4 regions of the Mesorhizobium sp. B2-6-4 genome follow, and region 2 is predicted to be linked to each of the others. Evidence: predicted binding sites of a transcription regulator. Region 2 holds the regulator's gene; each other region holds the start of a gene.
The links. Region 2 encodes LexA, which represses DNA repair genes until DNA is damaged. Its sites were predicted from a motif close to TGTTCNNNNTGTGTTCNG; they were not measured.
Positions count from the first base shown of each region.

Region 1: FJ426_RS03620 (YifB family Mg chelatase-like AAA ATPase) is a predicted target of LexA. The motif match lies at 2,153-2,170, and genes of this name have one in related genera.
Region 3: FJ426_RS30260 (helicase-related protein) is a predicted target of LexA. The motif match lies at 1,709-1,726, and genes of this name have one in related genera.
Region 4: dinB (DNA polymerase IV) is a predicted target of LexA. The motif match lies at 2,897-2,914, and genes of this name have one in related genera.

Region 1 covers NZ_VFUE01000002.1:246,523-250,948, reverse strand. The annotation lists gene FJ426_RS03635 (glycosyltransferase) at 1-684, shown strand, start outside; gene FJ426_RS03630 (GtrA family protein) at 689-1,063, shown strand; gene gshB (glutathione synthase) at 1,137-2,078, shown strand; gene FJ426_RS03620 (YifB family Mg chelatase-like AAA ATPase) at 2,264-3,796, shown strand; gene FJ426_RS03615 (malate synthase G) at 3,853-4,426, opposite strand, start outside.
Region 2 covers NZ_VFUE01000006.1:165,762-170,187, reverse strand. The annotation lists gene kynU (kynureninase) at 1-713, opposite strand, end outside; gene FJ426_RS10505 (TetR/AcrR family transcriptional regulator C-terminal domain-containing protein) at 710-1,387, opposite strand; gene lexA (transcriptional repressor LexA) at 1,840-2,583, shown strand; gene FJ426_RS10495 (ComEC/Rec2 family competence protein) at 2,577-4,426, opposite strand, start outside.
Region 3 covers NZ_VFUE01000036.1:7,465-11,890, reverse strand. The annotation lists gene FJ426_RS30270 (acetyl-CoA C-acetyltransferase) at 1-330, shown strand, start outside; gene phbB (acetoacetyl-CoA reductase) at 450-1,175, shown strand; gene FJ426_RS30260 (helicase-related protein) at 1,894-4,426, shown strand, end outside.
Region 4 covers NZ_VFUE01000022.1:101,376-105,801, forward strand. The annotation lists gene FJ426_RS25845 (methylated-DNA--[protein]-cysteine S-methyltransferase) at 1-384, shown strand, start outside; gene FJ426_RS25850 (2OG-Fe(II) oxygenase) at 381-1,124, shown strand; gene FJ426_RS25855 (dihydrofolate reductase family protein) at 1,276-1,863, opposite strand; gene FJ426_RS25860 (helix-turn-helix domain-containing protein) at 2,004-2,420, shown strand; gene FJ426_RS25865 (hypothetical protein) at 2,565-2,801, opposite strand; gene dinB (DNA polymerase IV) at 2,943-4,184, shown strand; gene FJ426_RS25875 (sterol desaturase family protein) at 4,232-4,426, opposite strand, start outside.

The sequences.
Region 1 (4,426 bases), on a different contig from region 2:
GAGCGCTCCGACATGGCGGTGGGCACCCGGCGCGGCGTCACCGACGATGCCGGCAGGACCGGCCATGCCTTCGGCAACCGCGTCTTCAACAGCCTCTATAAAGGGCTGTTCGGCAGCGATTTCACCGACATCTTCTCGGGCTACCGCGTCTTCACCCGGCGCTTCGTCAAGAGCTTCCCGGCCGTCTCCGGCGGCTTCGAGATCGAGACCGAAATGTCGGTGCATGCCTCGCAGCTCAAATTGCCCGTCAGCGAGATCGCGCTCGATTACGGCAAGCGGCCGGACGGCTCGTCGTCGAAGCTTTCGACGTTTCGCGACGGCGCCAGGATCCTTTGGATGTTCGCCATGCTGATGAAGGAAACGCAACCGCTGCGTTTCTTCGGCGCCTTCGCCCTGGTCTTCCTGGCGTCGAGCCTGTTCCTGATGGCGCCGGTGCTGGTCGAATTCGCCGAGACCGGGCTGGTGCCGCGCATGCCGACATGGGTGCTGTCGGTCGGCCTGCTCTTGCTCTCGATGCTGGCTGGTGTGACTGGGGTGATCCTCGATTCGGTGTCGCGCGGCCGCGCCGAACAGAAGCGCATCTTCTACCTGTCGATGCCTTCGGGCCGCATAGAGCGGCGCGAGCGCGCCAGCGAGCCGACTGCCGCGAAGGCCGGCCCAGGCAAGACGCCTCGCGCCGCATGAAGCGGTGAGCCGTCTTATCCGCTTCCTCTTTGCCGGCGGCATCGGCTTCGTCGCCGACGCGGCCGCCCTCTGGCTGCTGCTTGCCGTCACGCCGCTCGGCCCTTTCAGCGCCCGCATGCTGTCCATCGGCTTTGCACTCTGCGTCACCTGGCAGATAAACCGGCATCTGACCTTCTCGCCGTCGAGCCGCGGCTTGGTGCGGGAAGGTGCCCGCTATGGCAGCATCGGCATAGCCACCAGCATCGCCAACTATCTGGTCTACTGCGCCATCCTTGTCGTCCTGCCGACAACCCCGCCATTGGCCGCCCTTGCTTTCGCTTCGCTGGCCGCCATGGCGCTGTCCTTTCTCGGCTATTCCAGGCTGGTCTTCGACCGCTAGAGGCGTGGCCCGATTGGCAGAAGGCGCCGGGACCCTTATATCGCTCTCTCATCGACCGTGCTGGGGACCTGCCATGAAGCTGAAAATCGCCGTCCAGATGGACCACATCTCCACCGTGTCGATCGCCGGAGACACTTCGTTCGCGCTGTCGCTGGAGGCGCAGCGGCGCGGCCATCAGCTCTACCACTACACGCCCGACCGGCTGTCGCTGCGCGACGGCAAGGTGTTCGCCCGCATCGAGGAGATGCAGGTACGCGACGAGAAGGGCAGCCACTATTCGCTGGGGGAGAAGGTGCGAACCGACCTGTCGGAGATGGACGTGATCCTGCTGAGACAGGATCCGCCCTTCGACATGAACTACATCACCACCACTCACATACTGGAGCGCATCCACCCCAGGACGCTGGTGGTCAACGACCCGGCCTGGGTGCGCAACAGCCCGGAAAAGATCTTCGTCACCGAGTTTTCCGACCTGATGCCGGAAACGCTGATCACCAAGGATCCCCAGGAGGTCGCCGCCTTCCGCAAGGAATTCGGCGACATCATCGTCAAGCCGCTCTACGGCAATGGCGGCGCGGGCATCTTCCACCTGCTGGAGGCCGACCGCAACCTCGCCTCGCTGCTCGAAATGTTCGGCCAGTTGTTCCGTGAGCCCTACATCGTGCAGCGCTACCTGAAGGACGTGCGCAAGGGCGACAAGCGCATCATCCTGATCGACGGCGAACCGGTCGGGGCCATCAACCGGGTGCCGGCCGAGCACGATTCCCGCTCCAACATGCATGTCGGCGGCCGCGCCGAGAAGACCGAGCTGACCGAGCGCGAGCGCGAGATCTGCGCCCGCATCGGGCCGGCACTGAGGGAACGCGGCTTCATCCTCGTCGGCATCGACGTCATCGGCGACTACATGACCGAGATCAACGTGACCTCGCCGACCGGCGTGCGCGAAGTCAAACGCTTCGGCGGCGCCGACATCGCCAGCCTGTTCTGGGACGCGGTGGAGGCCAAGCGGAAATAGCCGTTTTCATTTTGTATTAACCATGTTCCGTTTTTGCAACCGGAGACAATCGCGCCGCAACTTAAGCGATTGCGTGTTCCTGTAATGTTCTTGATTTAGCCGAGGAACTGTGATTGTCTCCGGCCCAGGCCCTTCGCGGCCTGATTGCAAAAGGCTTGGGGCAAGCCCAGATCCGGGGGCAAGACATGGTGGCGCGGGTTCGCACGGTTGCTTTCCAGGGCATCGAGGCCGTGCCGGTCGACGTGCAGGTGATGATCGCGCCCGGCAAGGTCAACATGCACATCGTTGGCCTGGCCGACAAAGCGGTGGCCGAAAGCCGCGAACGGGTGCAGGCGGCACTGCATGCTTCCGGCCTGTCGATGCCGTCCAAGAAGGTCACTGTCAACCTAGCGCCCGCCGACCTGCCCAAGGAGGGCAGCCACTACGATTTGCCGATCGCGCTCGGCCTGATGGCGGCGCTTGGCGCCATTCCGGGCGACATGCTGGCCGGCTATGTCGTGCTTGGCGAACTATCGCTCGACGGCACTATCGCCGCCGTCGCCGGCGCCTTGCCGGCCGCGATTGGGGCCAATTCTGAAGGCAAGGGCCTGATCTGCCCCTTCGCCTGCGGCCCGGAAGCCGCCTGGGCCGGCAAGGACTTTGACATACTCGCGCCGCGCAGCCTGATTGCCATCGCCAATCATTTCCGCGGCACGCAGGTGCTGTCCCGGCCGGAGGCCGGCATCCATGCCGCGGCGCGCGACCTGCCCGATCTTGCCGATATCAAGGGCCAGGAAACCGCCAAACGAGCGCTGGAGGTGGCGGCGGCCGGTGGGCACAACCTGCTGATGGTCGGCCCGCCCGGATCGGGAAAATCGATGCTGGCGCAGCGGCTGCCGTCGATCCTACCGCCGCTGGCGCCGAAGGAACTGCTCGAAGTGTCGATGATCGCCTCCGTCGCCGGCGAGCTCGGCGAAGGCAAGCTGACCGACCGGCGGCCGTTCCGCGCGCCGCACCATTCGGCCTCGATGGCGGCGATGGTCGGCGGCGGCATCCGGGCGCGGCCGGGCGAAGTGTCGCTTGCGCACCACGGCGTGCTGTTCCTCGACGAATTTCCCGAATTCACGCCGCAGACGCTCGATGCGCTCCGCCAGCCGCTCGAGACCGGTGACTGCATGATCGCGCGCGCCAACCACCGCGTCACCTATCCGGCGCGCATCCAGCTTGTGGCGGCGATGAACCCGTGCCGCTGCGGCATGGCCGGCGAGCCCGGCTATCGCTGCCTGCGCGGCGAACGCTGCCGCACCGACTACCAGGCGCGCATCTCGGGACCGCTGCTCGACCGCATCGACCTCAGGATCGAGGTGCCGGCGGTCTCGGCCAGCGACCTGATCCGGCCCGACCGGGCGGAGAAGAGCGCCGACGTGGCGCTGCGCGTTGCGCGTGCCCGCGCCCTCCAGCGCGAGCGCTTCGAACGGCTCGGCGTCACCAGCGCCGCCACGAATGCGCATTGCGCGCCCGCGGTCATCGAGGAGATCGCCATGCCCGACGCATCGGGCCTGTCGCTGCTCAAGGAGGCCAGCGAAAAGCTCGGCTTCTCGGCGCGGGCCTATCACCGCGTGCTGAAGGTGGCGAGAACACTGGCCGATCTCGACGCCAGCGAGACCGTCGGCCGCATTCATCTCGCCGAAGCGATCTCCTACCGGATGAGTTCGGAGCGGGTGGCACAGGCGGCGTAGTTCGCGCTGCTTCGAGAGGAGGGAAACGGAACGCCTGCCGGCTTCAACTCTCCGGTTCAGGCCGCTCCCTTCGCCTTCAGTTCCAGCCTCCGCGCGTGCAGCACCGGCTCGGTATAGCCGTTGGGCTGGATGCGGCCCTTGAAGACGAGGTCGCAGGCGGCCTGGAAGGCGACGGAGCCGTCGAAATCGGCGGCCATCGGCTGGTAAAGCGGGTCGCCTTGGTTCTGCTGGTCGACGATATCAGCCATGCGCCTCATCGTTTCCATCACCTGGTCGGCCGTGCAGACGCCATGGTGCAGCCAGTTGGCGATGTGCTGCGAGGAGATGCGCAGCGTGGCGCGGTCCTCCATCAGGCCGACATCGTTGATATCTGGCACTTTCGAGCAGCCGACGCCCTGGTCGATCCAGCGCACGACATAGCCCAGAATGCCTTGCGCATTGTTGTCGAGTTCCGCCTGGATGTCGGCCGGAGACCAGTTGGGCCGCACCGCGACCGGCACCGACAGGATGTCGTCGAGCTTGGCCTTCGGCCGGCTCTTCAGCGCCGCCTGGACGGCGTGGACATCGACCTTGTGATAGTGGGTGGCGTGCAGCGTCGCCGCAGTCGGCGAAGGCACCCAGGCGGTGTTG
Region 2 (4,426 bases):
ATGAAGGCCGGGGCACCTGGGCCTCCATTGAGATATTTGTAGGTGCAGCCGACGGCGAAATCGGCGTTCGAACGGTCGAGTTCGACCGGCAAGGCGCCGGCGGTATGGCAGAGATCCCAGACGATCAGCGCGCCGGCATCATGTGCCGTCCGCGTCAGCGCGGCCATGTCGCGCAACTGCCCGGATTTGTAGTTGACGTGGTTGACCAGGATGACCGCGACCCGCTCGTCGATCAGTTCTTCTATGGTCGGCGCATCGACACCCTCGAGCCGCAGCACCGTGCCCGGCCGCGTCGAGGCAACGCCTTCGGCCATATAGAGATCGGTCGGAAAGCTGTCCCCCTCGGCGACGATGACTGACCTGTCCGGCCGCATCCCGAGTGCCGCATGCAGCACCTTGTAGATGTTGATCGAGGTGGTATCGCAGACCACCGTCTGGCCGGCGGCGGCCCCGATCAGGCGCCCGAGTTGGTCGCCGAGTTCGACCGGCATGTCGAACCAGCCGGCGGTGTTCCAGGCGCGGATGAGATCCTGCGCCCACTCCTGCGTGGCGGCCTTCTGCAGCTCGCCGAACACGGCGGGCGAAGCGGCGCCCAGCGAATTGCCGTCGAGATAGATCACCCCCTGGGGCAAGGTGAAGCGGTCACGCATGGCACGCAGCGGATCCGCGGTGTCCATTGCCTTGATCGCTGCGAGATCGGGAATTTTGCTCATGGTCGCGATGTTCCTCGGTGAGAAGAGCGCCCTGGAAACGGGCCGGCTGTTTTGCCGCCCGGGCAAGGGCTGGCCGCATAGAGGCGCAAGAACAGGGTGAACGCCCGGTGCGATCTTTGCTCGATTTCCGCCCGAGGCAGTTCCTCGAGCACCCCAACGATCCGGCGAACCTGGAGATCGCCGATCAAAAGACTGATGTAGATGTCGGCGGCTTCGGCAGGATCGTCACAGGCGATCAGGCCGGCCCGACTTGCGGTTCGAAGCAGGTCGCCAACAAGCGGCATTATGGTATTGCGGCCGAATTGCGCGATCGATTGGCCAAGCGTGCCTGTATCGTTGACGTCGCCGGCCGCGGCGCGATTGAGCGCCACCGCCTTGTCGCCCGTCACGAGGGTCAGCAGGACTGGCCCGAGCAAGTTCAGGGTTTTGAGCGGATCGCGCGCCTGGTGAAGGGCGTCCTCCAGCAGCTTCCTTGCCTCTCCCGCATTGGCTTCGATCAAGGATCGAAACAGGGTCTGCTTGTTGCCGTACCAGTTGTAGAGGGTTTCGTTCGAGGCCGATGCCCGCTTGGCGATAGCAAGCAGGGAGGCGCTCTTGTAGCCGGTTTCCCGGAGCACCGCATAGGCGGCCTCCTCTATCCGTTCGCGTCGCGCGGCCTGCTTCGGCGTGGTCATTGGTGTTCCTCTTCGAAAACCGTACACTATTATACGGTTTCGTCAAGCGAACGAACGAACGTAGCCCGTCGCGACCAGTGGTGGTGTCTGGCCGTTTTCCGGCGGAAGTTGGCATTTTGGTTTCGTTTCGTTCACGAGCCGCAGGGGTTTCTAATCCGCCCAAACGCACCCCGCACCTGCCGGTCACCCAGCTTGCAGGCTTGTGCCAAGAGTGGAGACCGGTCGGGCCACAGGCCATTAACCAAAATAGTTTCAAAGGGCCCGGGAGCGCATTGACGACGGACCGCGCTGGCAGGATGCTGGCTGCGGGAGGGCATTTCGTTTCCGTCGCCTTAACAAATTCATTAAACTTTAAATGGTTGCGGAACACAACTGGAACAGATAGTGTTTGTTCTGGGTTTGTTTTCTGATTCTGGTTCCAGACCCTTCGTGCAATGCCTTTGGGGGCCGCCATGCTCACGCGCAAGCAACATGAACTCTTGATGTTCATCCATGAACGGCTGAAGGAAAGCGGCATTCCGCCGTCCTTCGACGAGATGAAGGAAGCGCTGGACCTCGCCTCCAAGTCGGGAATTCATCGGCTGATCACGGCGTTGGAGGAGCGCGGCTTCATTCGCCGCCTGCCCAACCGGGCGCGCGCGCTGGAGGTGCTGCGCCTGCCGGACTCGATCGCGCCGGGTCTTAACGCGGCAAAGAAGTTCTCCCCGAGCGTCATCCAGGGCAGCCTCGGACAGGGCAGCAGCCCTAGCCGGCAGATCAAACCGGCGACGTCTTCGCGTCTGCCCGCTGCCGGCAATGACGACGATGCGGTTTCAGCGGTGTCGATCCCGGTCATGGGTCGCATCGCAGCGGGTGTGCCGATCGACGCCATCCAGCATCAGACGCATTCCATTTCAGTGCCGCCTGACATGATCATGGGCGGCGAACACTATGCGCTGGAGGTCAAGGGCGATTCGATGATCGAGGCCGGCATTTTCGACGGCGACACGGTCATCATCCGCAATGCCGACACCGCAAGTCCCGGCGAGATCATCGTGGCCCTGGTGGACGAGGAGGAAGCAACGCTGAAGCGCTTCCGCCGAAAGGGTGCTTCGATTGCGCTCGAGGCTGCCAATCCGGCCTATGAAACACGTATTTTCGGACCGGACAGGGTCAAGGTGCAAGGCAAGCTGGTCGGCCTGATCAGGCGCTACTGAGCGGGGTCGGCGGTGGGCTTTTCGGGTTTACGGTAAGGCGGCAGTCCCCTTGCCTCGCGTGAGAATTTCCGCTGTTCGTGCCAAGGCCGATATGGCCTGTCGACGGCAAAACTGACCCGTGCCGGTGCCGTCGCCGATTGCTGGTCGAAGAAGACGGCGGCACTTCCCTTACGAGCGAGCTGCCGCTTGGTGATGACGAGAACCAGCGGATTGTGGCAGGGATCGTAGCCCGCGGGGTCGTTGATGACGATCAGATCCGCATAGGAGCAGGCCCTCCAGGCGTCCTTGCGATCCTCCACCTGCGCGATGATCGCCCCCGAGGTATGCCGGGCCATGCACAGGCCCGTGAAGCAATAGAAAGGCGCTCCCGCCGGAAGTTGCGCGGGATCGAAGATGTCGAACTGTCGGTCTCCGCTGTCGAACAGTTCCGGCGCAACGATGGTTTCGGACTTCAGCGCGCGTTTCCAATTATCGACGGTGAATTCGTTCGGGCGCGCCCGGTTGATCGCGAGCTCGCCGCCGCCGATCGGCAACGCCACCAGGCGGGCATCCTCCGAAATCAGCACGTCCGGCGTGCGCGTGTCCGAGACGGTCAACAGGCCGGCGAGCGCGAAGGGAAGTGCCGCCAGCCGCAGCCATGTCGTGGCCATCGTCGCGATGACCAGGGCGATCGCCACCAGAAGGACGGATTGCTGCGAAATCAACCCGACCGCGTCGACCGGCGAGCGTTGCGAGATCCATCCTGATATGGCGATCATCGCGGTCAGTCCCTTGCCCATCAGATAAAGGGATGGTCCATCGAACCCGAACGGCATCAGCAGCGCGCTGGCAACCGCAAGGAACATCACGACAGAAACGATCGGCATGACGGCAAGATTGGCGAACAGGCTGAGCGGCGACACGCGCTGGAAATGCCAGATGGCGAAAAGCGCCGTGGCGCTTCCCGCGATAATCGAGGTCATCGCCAGCCCACCTGTCGCCAGCAGCAATTTTCGCGTCAGCAGGCCAGGCAAGGTCCGTTGCGGCGGCGGGGTCCGCGCTTTGTCGGCTTTGCGATCCGACCAGCCGGCATAGGCGCCGACCAGGGCCGCGGTGGCGGCGAACGACATCTGGAAGCTCGGCCCTACCACCTCGTGCGGCGACACCACGATGACGGCGATCGCCGAAATAGCCAGATTGCGCATGGTGAGTGCCGCCCGATCGAACAGAACGGCGATCAGCATCACCGCCAGCATGATGAAGCTGCGTTCGGCGGCGACAACGACGCCCGAAATGACGAGGTAGGCGGCGATCGAGAAAAGTGCCGCCGCGGCCGCGTATTTCTTGACCGGCCGGCGGGAGGAAAAATTCGGGAACAGCGCGAAGCCGCCACGCAGCAGACCCATGACCGTGCCGGCGACCAGCGCCATGTGCAGCCCGGAAATTGAGATGATGTGGTAGATGCCGGTGCGTCGCATCGCTTCATTGATCTCGTCGGGAATCCCGGCGCGCACACCCACGATCAGCGCCGCGGCGATCTCGCCCTCGGCACCGCCGATGCTGCCCCTGATATGGTCGGCAATGCTTTCGCGAGCACTCTCGATGGCGGCTGAAAGGGCGGCCCACACCGGCCTGTCATCGGCTGAGACGATTTTGGGGTTGCCGAGAAAGAAGCCGCTGGCGCCTATGCCGGCGAAGTAGCTGTCGAAGGAAAAGTCGTAGCTGTCCGGCCGCACCGGTCCGGTCGGCGGCAACAGCCTGGCATAGCCGGTCACGAGCGAACCGGCCGTCACTTCAGCCGGCACCTTGCGTGCCGAAAGGCGAACGCGCTCCGGCGCGTAGAGTAGTTTCGGCCGCGCGGTCG
Region 3 (4,426 bases), on a different contig from region 2:
GACCCGGCGATCATGGGCACCGGTCCGATTCCCGCCTCGCGAAAAGCGCTGGAAAAGGCCGGCTGGTCGGTCGGCGATCTCGACCTGATCGAGGCCAACGAGGCTTTCGCCGCGCAGGCCTGCGCGGTCAACAAGGACATGGGCTGGGATCCCTCGATCGTCAACGTCAATGGTGGCGCCATCGCCATCGGTCATCCGATCGGCGCCTCTGGCGCGCGCATTTTCAACACGCTGGTCCACGAGATGCGCCGAAGAGGTGCCAAGAAGGGTCTCTCCACCCTGTGCATCGGCGGCGGCATGGGCGTCGCCATGTGCGTCGAAGCGCTCTAAAAGAGAAGTGAATGGGGAGTAGCGAATAGGGAAGAACGGCGTCGGCGCAATGGGATATCTGATCCCTGCTCGTCATTCGCTACTCCCTGTTCACTCTCCCAACCAAAGGGAGGGAGCGCATGACCAAGGTTGCAATCGTCACGGGCGGATCGCGCGGCATCGGCGCGGCAATATCGATGGCGCTGAAGGAAGCCGGCTATTCGGTTGCCGCCAACTACGCCGGCAATGATGAGGCGGCGAGCAAGTTCACGGCCACAACCGGCATCAAGACCTACAAATGGTCGGTCGCCGACTACGACGCCTGCGCCGCCGGCATCAAGCAGGTCGAGGCCGATCTGGGCCCGGTCGCGGTGCTGGTCAACAATGCCGGCATCACGCGCGACGCCATGTTCCACAAGCTGACGCGTGAGCAGTGGAAGGAGGTCATCGACACCAATCTCTCCGGCGTTTTCAACATGACGCATCCGCTGTGGAGCGGCATGCGCGACCGCAAGTTCGGCCGCGTCATCACCATCTCCTCCATCAATGGCCAGAAGGGCCAGGCCGGCCAGGTCAACTACTCCGCGGCCAAGGCCGGCGACATCGGTTTCTCGAAGGCTCTGGCCCAGGAAGGAGCCCGCGCGGGCATCACCGTCAACATCATCTGCCCAGGCTATATCGCCACCGAAATGGTCCGGGCGATCGATGAGAAGGTGCTCAACGAACGCATCATCCCGCTAATCCCGGTCGGGCGCCTCGGCGAGCCGGAGGAGATCGCGCGCTGCGTCGTCTTCCTCGCCTCCGAGGACGCCGGCTTCATCACGGGATCGACCATCACCGCCAATGGCGGCCAGTACTTCGCCTGAGGTCTCGCCGGGCTGCCGGCTTCCCGGTGCCGATTGAAGGAGGGCTCGTTCGCCATCCGCTTCGGATGTCCGTGACGCCGTCCGATGACGGCTGTCGGCCTGCTGTTCCAATCCGGCACGCAAAGGTTAATCGCGGCAGCCGGTATTGTGCAAAACTGCCTGGATAAGCTGTGCATTGTCGGTGGAAAACCTGTGCGTAACACTACATCTTGTCGTGAACAAACAGGGAAAATCCCGACATCGCCGATTCGTCGCCCTTTCGTTCCATGTTTGGCCGCAATGTTAACGAGAGCAGTTGCAATCGCCTATCAAACTGTTAATTTCTATTAAGAAAGTTCAACAATTTCATAAGCTTGGATGAAGCAAGGCGGGCTGCCACACGGCTTTGCCGGCGAAAGTTAACGGCGGCTCTCGCCTAGCATGAAACGGGCCAATTCCGTGATTCAGCATGTGGTAAGGATCATCAGCCAAAACTCCACATCTAGCCGTGAACAAAACCTGAATCCGGGCGAGTCAGCGATTCGTCGCCGATTCGTTCCAGACTCGTTCCAACCCTTAATCAGCAGCCGAACCGAAGCTCGACGGAGGTGACTTCGAACCGCCAGCGGAACATTCCGCTTTCGCTTCGCGCCTGAAATCCCTATGTGTCGCCTGTCATACGCGCCACCCGAGGCGTGCTCCCGACAATGAGAGGCCAGAAAGCCTTATTTCCGAGCCGATGAACATCCATCCGAAACCCACCGAGCCGCTGATCCTGTCGGGTCGCGACGTGACTGCCGTGCTTGGGCCGACCAACACAGGCAAGACCCATCTCGCCATCGAGCGCATGGTGGCGCATGAAAGCGGCATCATCGGCCTGCCGCTCAGGCTCTTGGCGCGAGAGGTCTACACCCGCGTCTGCGAAAAGGTCGGTGCCCACAAGGTGGCGCTCATCACCGGCGAGGAGAAGATCCAGCCGCCAGGCGCCAGATATTCGGTCTGTACTGTCGAAGCCATGCCGCGCGAGACCGATGCCGCCTTCGTCGCCATCGACGAGGTGCAGCTTGCCGGGGACCTCGAGCGCGGCCACATCTTCACCGACCGCATCCTGCATCTGCGCGGCCGCCAGGAGACGCTGCTGCTCGGCGCCGCCACCATGCACGGCATCTTGCAGCGCCTGTTGAAAGGCGTCTCGGTGGTGACACGACCGCGGCTGTCACATCTGGCCTATGCCGGTTCGAAGAAGCTGACCCGCTTGCCCCGGCGCACAGCGATCGTCGCCTTCTCCGCCGACGAGGTCTATGCCATCGGCGAACTGATCCGCCGCCAGCAGGGCGGTGCGGCCGTCGTGCTTGGCGCGCTCTCGCCCCGCACCCGCAACGCCCAGGTGGCGCTGTTTCAGTCGGGCGACGTCGACTATCTCGTCGCCACCGATGCCATCGGCATGGGCCTTAACCTCGATCTCGACCATGTCGCCTTCGCCCAGAACCGCAAGTTCGACGGCTATCAGTATCGCAACCTGACGGCGGCCGAACTTGGCCAGATCGCCGGGCGCGCCGGCCGGCACCTGCGCGACGGCACCTTTGGCGTCACCGGCCAGGTCGACCCGCTGGACGAGGAATTGGTCAAGAAGATCGAAAGCCACGACTTCGACCCCGTGAAGGTTCTGCAGTGGCGCACAGCGCGTTTCAATTTCGCCAGCCTCGACGCGCTGAAGCGCTCGATCGAGACCAATGCCCCGGTGGAGGGCCTGACCCGTGCGCTGCCGGCAGTCGATGCGCAGGCGCTTGAGCACCTGTCGCGTGACGAGGACATCAGGGCGCTCGCCACCGACGCAAGGCGCGTCGCGCTGCTGTGGGAGGCCTGCGCGCTCCCCGACTACCGCAAGATAGCGCCGGCCCAGCACGCCGACCTCATTGCGTCGATCTACATGGACCTCGCCAGGCATGGCCATGTCGACGAGAATTACATGGCCGAGCAGGTGCGCCGCGCCGACACCACCGAGGGCGACATCGATACGCTGTCGCATCGCATCGCCCAGATCCGCACCTGGACATTCGTGTCGAACCGGCCCGGCTGGCTGGCCGATCAGGCACACTGGCAGGAAAAGACGCGCGAAATCGAAGACAGATTGTCGGATGCGCTGCATGAGCGGTTGACGAAACGCTTCGTAGACCGCAGGACTTCCGTCCTCATGCGGCGCCTTAGAGAAAATACCATGCCTGAAGCCGAAATAAGCCCAACCGGAACCGTCCTCGTCGAAGGCCACCATGTCGGCGAGTTGCAGGGGTTCCGTTTCACCGCCGATCAGAGCGCTGGCGGCGAAGACGCCAAGGCCGTGCGCGCGGCCGCCCAGAAGGCGCTGGCGGCGGAGTTCGAGGCACGCGCCGAACGCTTCGGCGCCTGCGCCAATGGCGACATCGCGCTCGGTTCCGACGGCACGCTGCGCTGGATCGGCGCGCCGATCGGCACTCTGGTTGCCGGCGAGGACGCGCTGAAGCCGCGCCTGGTGCTTTTGGCCGATGAACAGCTGACCGGCCCGGCGCGTGACAAGGTCGCGGCGCGTGCCGAGCGCTTCGTCAATTTCCAGATCGAATCCCTGCTGAAGCCGCTGGTCGATTTGAAGAATGCCGAGCAGATATCGGGTATCGGCCGCGGCATCGCCTTCCAGCTGGTCGAGAATTTCGGCCTTATCAATCGCCGCGACATCGCCGAGGAGATGAAGTCGCTCGACCAGGAAGGCCGCGCGGCATTGCGCCGGCTGGGCGTGCGCTTCGGCGCCTATCATGTCTTCGTGCCGGCGCTGATCAAGCCGGCGCCCGCGGGATTGGTGACGTTGCTGTGGGCGCTGAAAAACGACGGCAAGGAGAAGCCCGGCTTCGGCGACGTCGTCCATGCGCTGGCATCGGGCCGCACCTCGGTGGTCATCGATCCGGCTTTCGACAAGGCCTTCTACAAGCTTGCGGGCTACCGCAATCTCGGCCGCCGCGCCGTGCGCATCGACATTCTGGAACGGCTGGCCGACCTGATCCGCCCGGCGACCAACTGGAAGCCCGGCCTCGGCCAGCGTCCGGATGGCGCCTATGACGGCCAGTCTTTCATGGTGACGCCGCCGATGATGTCGATTCTCGGCGCCACGGCCGATGACATGGAAGAAATCCTGAAAGGTCTTGGCTACCGTGCCGAGCCGAAGCCGGCGGCCGAAGTCAAGGCACGGCTGGAAGCGCAGGACAATGCCGCCCGGGAAGCCGTGGCGGCCAAGCTGGCAGCGG
Region 4 (4,426 bases), on a different contig from region 2:
CTCGCCAGCCGCTTTCCCGGCAAGATGCTGGTCGAGAACGAGACCGCCTTGCATGACGATCTCGCGGCGATAGCATGTTTCATCGAAACGCCCGCCGCCGGCCTGGACCTGCCGCTCGACATCAGCCACGGCACGCCGTTCCAGCAAAAAGTTTGGGGCGAGCTTCGCAGCATCCGCCGCGGCGCAACCATCACCTACGCCGCCCTTGCCCAGCGTCTCGGCCAATCGAACGGCGCCCGCGCCGTGGCGACGGCCTGCGCCGCCAACGCGATCGCGCTCGGCATTCCCTGCCACCGCGTCGTCCGCGCCGACGGCACGCCCTCCGGCTACCGCTGGGGCACTGAGTGCAAGCACGCTTTGCTCGACAAAGAGGCCGCAATATGAACGCCCATGCCAAGGTTGCGGCATCGGTGGTGAAAGCCGCCGAGGAACGCGTTGCCGCTTACGACTGGCCAGCCCTAGCCGCCGAACTCGACGGCTTCGGCTGTGCGGTGATGGAAAAGCTGCTCACGCCGCAGGAGTGCCGGCAACTCGCCGGGCTCTATCCGCATGAAGAACATTTCCGCAGCCATATCCACATGGCCAGGCACGGCTTCGGCAAGGGCGAATACCGCTATTTCCGCTACCCCTTGCCAGACCTGATCGGCGGGCTTCGCACGGCGCTCTATCCCAGGCTCGCCGAGGTCGCCAACCGGTGGAACGAACGCATGGGCATCGCCACGCGCTATCCCGAAACGCATGCCGCCTTTCTCGAGCAGTGCCACGCCGCCGGCCAGGTCAGGCCGACGCCACTTCTGCTGCAATATGTGCCCGGCGACTTCAACTGCCTGCACCAGGACCTCTATGGCGACCTCGCCTTTCCGCTGCAGGTGGCGGTTCTGCTTTCAGAACCCGGCGAGGATTTCACCGGCGGCGAGTTCGCCCTGACCGAACAGCGGCCGCGCATGCAGAGCCGGGTGGAAGTGGTGCCCTTGCGCCAGGGCGATGCCGTCTCCTTCGCCGTCCACAATCGGCCGGTGCAGGGCACCAAGGGCAATTACCGCGTCAATCTGCGCCACGGCGTCAGCCGCCTGCGCTCGGGCATGCGGCACACGGTGGGCATCATTTTTCATGATGCGAAGTGAATTGGTGAGGCCAAGGTGTTGACCAAGAGTACATCGAGGCGCGTGTTCCCTTCGCCCCTGGGGGCTAAGGCACAACCGCGCTTGGTGCTGCATCGCCGACTGCCATGCCCAAGCTCAACGGCAGGCATGATATCAGTGCAATGCCTTTCGATTAGCCGGCCGGCGCGTAGCGACTCACCACCATGCCGCTCGCATAGGATTTCGAGCCGAGCAGCCGCAGCCTGCCGAACCCGCCTTGGTCGAAGATGCGGCGGCCGGCGCCCAGCACGGCCGGGTTGATGAACAGCTGGAACTCGTCGACCAGCCTGGCCGCGATCAGCGCCGAGGCGAAGCCGGCGCCGCCGAACACCGCGATGTCGCCGCCCTCACCCCTCTTCAGCAAGTCGACCTCCCGCGGCAGGTCGCCGCTGACCACTGTCGTGCGCTCCCATCGCGAGGCCTTGAGCCTGTCGCTCGGCACCACCTTCCTCGCCTCGACGATGCGCTGGGCGAAAGCATAGAACGGGTCGCGCGGATATCTCTTCGCCGCATTGCCCCAATGGGTGAGGTAGCCTTCCTCGGCCATCTTGCGGCTCAAGAGGATGGTATCGATGCCGGCGAAGACGGCGTTGAAGTCCCGCTTCAGCTCCTCGTCCCAGGCGCTGTCGTCGCCCCATTCCCAGAGCTGCCAGCGATGATCCCCGGCGGCGCCGACAAAACCGTCGACCGACATCTGCATCTGGAGGATCAGCTTTTTCATCATGGTTCTCCCAGTCAAGGGCCGAGCGGCTCGTTTTACCCGTCCGGCCGGCACGGTTGCCGATGGTTTACATTTGGAACTATTGACCTGAGATGAAAACGATATCAATAGTAAAGCGATTTAAAAATGGAACCATACACATGTCGACACGGGACCGGTCTGGCTGCCCCATCAACCTGTCGCTCGAACTGCTCGGCGACCGCTGGACGCTGCTCATCATCCGCGACCTGGTCTTCGCCGGAAAAAAGCACTTTCGCGAATTCCTGCAATCCGATGAGGGCATTTCCTCGCGTACGCTGGCCGAGCGCCTCCAGACATTGCAGGACGAAGGCATCCTCACCCGCAGCGGTGATCCCACGCATGGGCTGAAGGCGATCTATCGCCTGACCGAGGCCGGCATCGACCTTTTGCCCGTGCTGGCCACGCTCGGCGCCTGGGGCAGCAAGCACCGCAAGGCCGACGATGATCTGGCAAGGATCGCCGATAAGCTCGCTGCCGACGGCGAGCCGGCGCTGGAGCGCCTCAAGCAGGCGCTGCGGGCGGAGCATCTCGGTTGATGGATGTCGCCAAGGTGGCCTCGGGGACAACGACCCGCACAGGCAACGCGCGTTAGAAAGTGCGTCACGGCCCTCTGTTCGGAATAGCGCAAAAACAAGCAATTGGAACGGTTGCGTGATGCATTGCAGCACGCCGGCGACGAGCTATGGCGTGCGCAATATGTCGGCGCCCGCCTGCTCATCGAACAGCACGGCGCAGCCGCACTGCAGCGCGACTTCACTCAGCGCATTCGCGACTGTTTCGTCGGCCGAGACGAAATCGCCGGTCAGCACCCGCAATTCCTCCACGGCCTTGGCCATCGAAACCAGCCGCCCCGCGGCGCGGTCGGTCGAGCAGGCGTTGACGACGCAAACCAGATCGATCATTTCAAAGTTGCCCATGCCAGCCTCCGCACGCGGCGCCCTTCGGCCGTCAACGCGATTGTGAGCGACAATGTTCCGGCGGATCGCGACCTCGCTTGACAGCGAGCAATGTTTGTTCTCTTTATGTTCCATACTCTACAACGTCGCGAGGAACCGGGGATGGAGCCCACCATCCTGCATGCCGATCTCGACGCTTTCTACGCCTCGGTCGAGCAGCTTCTCGACCCCTCGCTGCGCGGCAAGCCGATCGCGGTCGGCGGCGGCGTCGTGCTCGCCGCCTCCTACGAAGCCCGCGCCTTCGGCGTGCGCGGCGGCATGCCGGGGCGCAAGGCGCGCGAGCTCTGCCCGCAGTTGATTTTCGTCGGCGGAAATTTCCGCGACTACCAGCGGCTCGGCGACGCCGCGATGAAGGTGCTCGACGATTTCACGCCGCTGGTCGAGCGCATCTCCATCGACGAGGCCTTCGCCGATGTCGCCGGTTGCACGCATCTGTTCGGCCAGCCGCGGGAGATCGCCTCGACCATTCGCCGCCGCGTGCGAAGCGAACTCGGCCTGCCGATCTCGATCGGCGTGGCGCGCACCAAGCACCTGGCCAAGATCGCCTCGCAGGTGGCCAAGCCCGATGGGCTGGTGGTGGTCGAGCCCGGCACCGAGATCGCCTTCCTGCATGACCTGCCGGTCTCCCTGATGTGGGGCGTCGGCCCGGCGACCAGCGCGCGGCTGGCCGAGATCGGCGTCCAGACAATCGGCGAACTGGCCAGGACGCACAGCGGCGCGCTGGCGCGGCTGCTCGGCCCTGCCGCCGGCGAAAAGCTTGCCGCCTTGTCGTGGAACCGCGATCCGCGCAAATTGGAAACACGTCGCCGCGCCCATTCGGCCGGTGCCCAGTCGGCGCTTGGCCGCAAGCCGGCACTGGAATGCGTCTACATACCCGTCCTGCTGCATCTGGCCGACCGGGTCGCCAGCCGGCTGCGCGCCAAGGCGCGCCCCGGCCGCACGGTGACGGTGCGCGTGCGCTTCGCCGACCTCAGCGCCGTCACCCGCTCGATCACGCTCGACCAGCCGATCTCGGCGACGGTGATGCTGGCCGAGATCGCGACAGACCTGGTGCGGGGCGTGCTTGCCGATCATCCGCATGACAGGACGATTTCGCTGCTGGCGATCTCGGTCTCGCATCTGGAGGAAAGTGCCGAATTGCAGCTCGAACTGCCGCTCGGCCTCGCCGACGAAAAGCGCCGCCCCGGCACCAGGAAGGGCCTCGCACGCTTCGGCGCCGACCGCGCCATCGACAAGATCCGCGAGCGTTTCGGCAAACAGGCCGTCGGCTACGGCACCGTGGCGCTGGAGGCGGCCCGCTCGGTGCCCGACGAGTTCAGGGAATTGGCGCAGAAGGAATTGTAAGCGGGAATGGCTGTCTGCGCTTCCCGAATGGCGCACACCAGTTGGCTTCAGAGCCGCATCGTGCCGAAGACCCGATCCCAGAACAGCGACGTCACGCCGAAATTGACGTTTTCGTCGACATGATGATGCAGCGCGTGGCGGCGCTTCAGCGTGTAGAGATAGCTCGGATGAGTGGGATGCCAGTGATGGATCACATGGTGGATGCTGACGTACCATAGGTAGCCCAGCATCAGCCCGCAGCT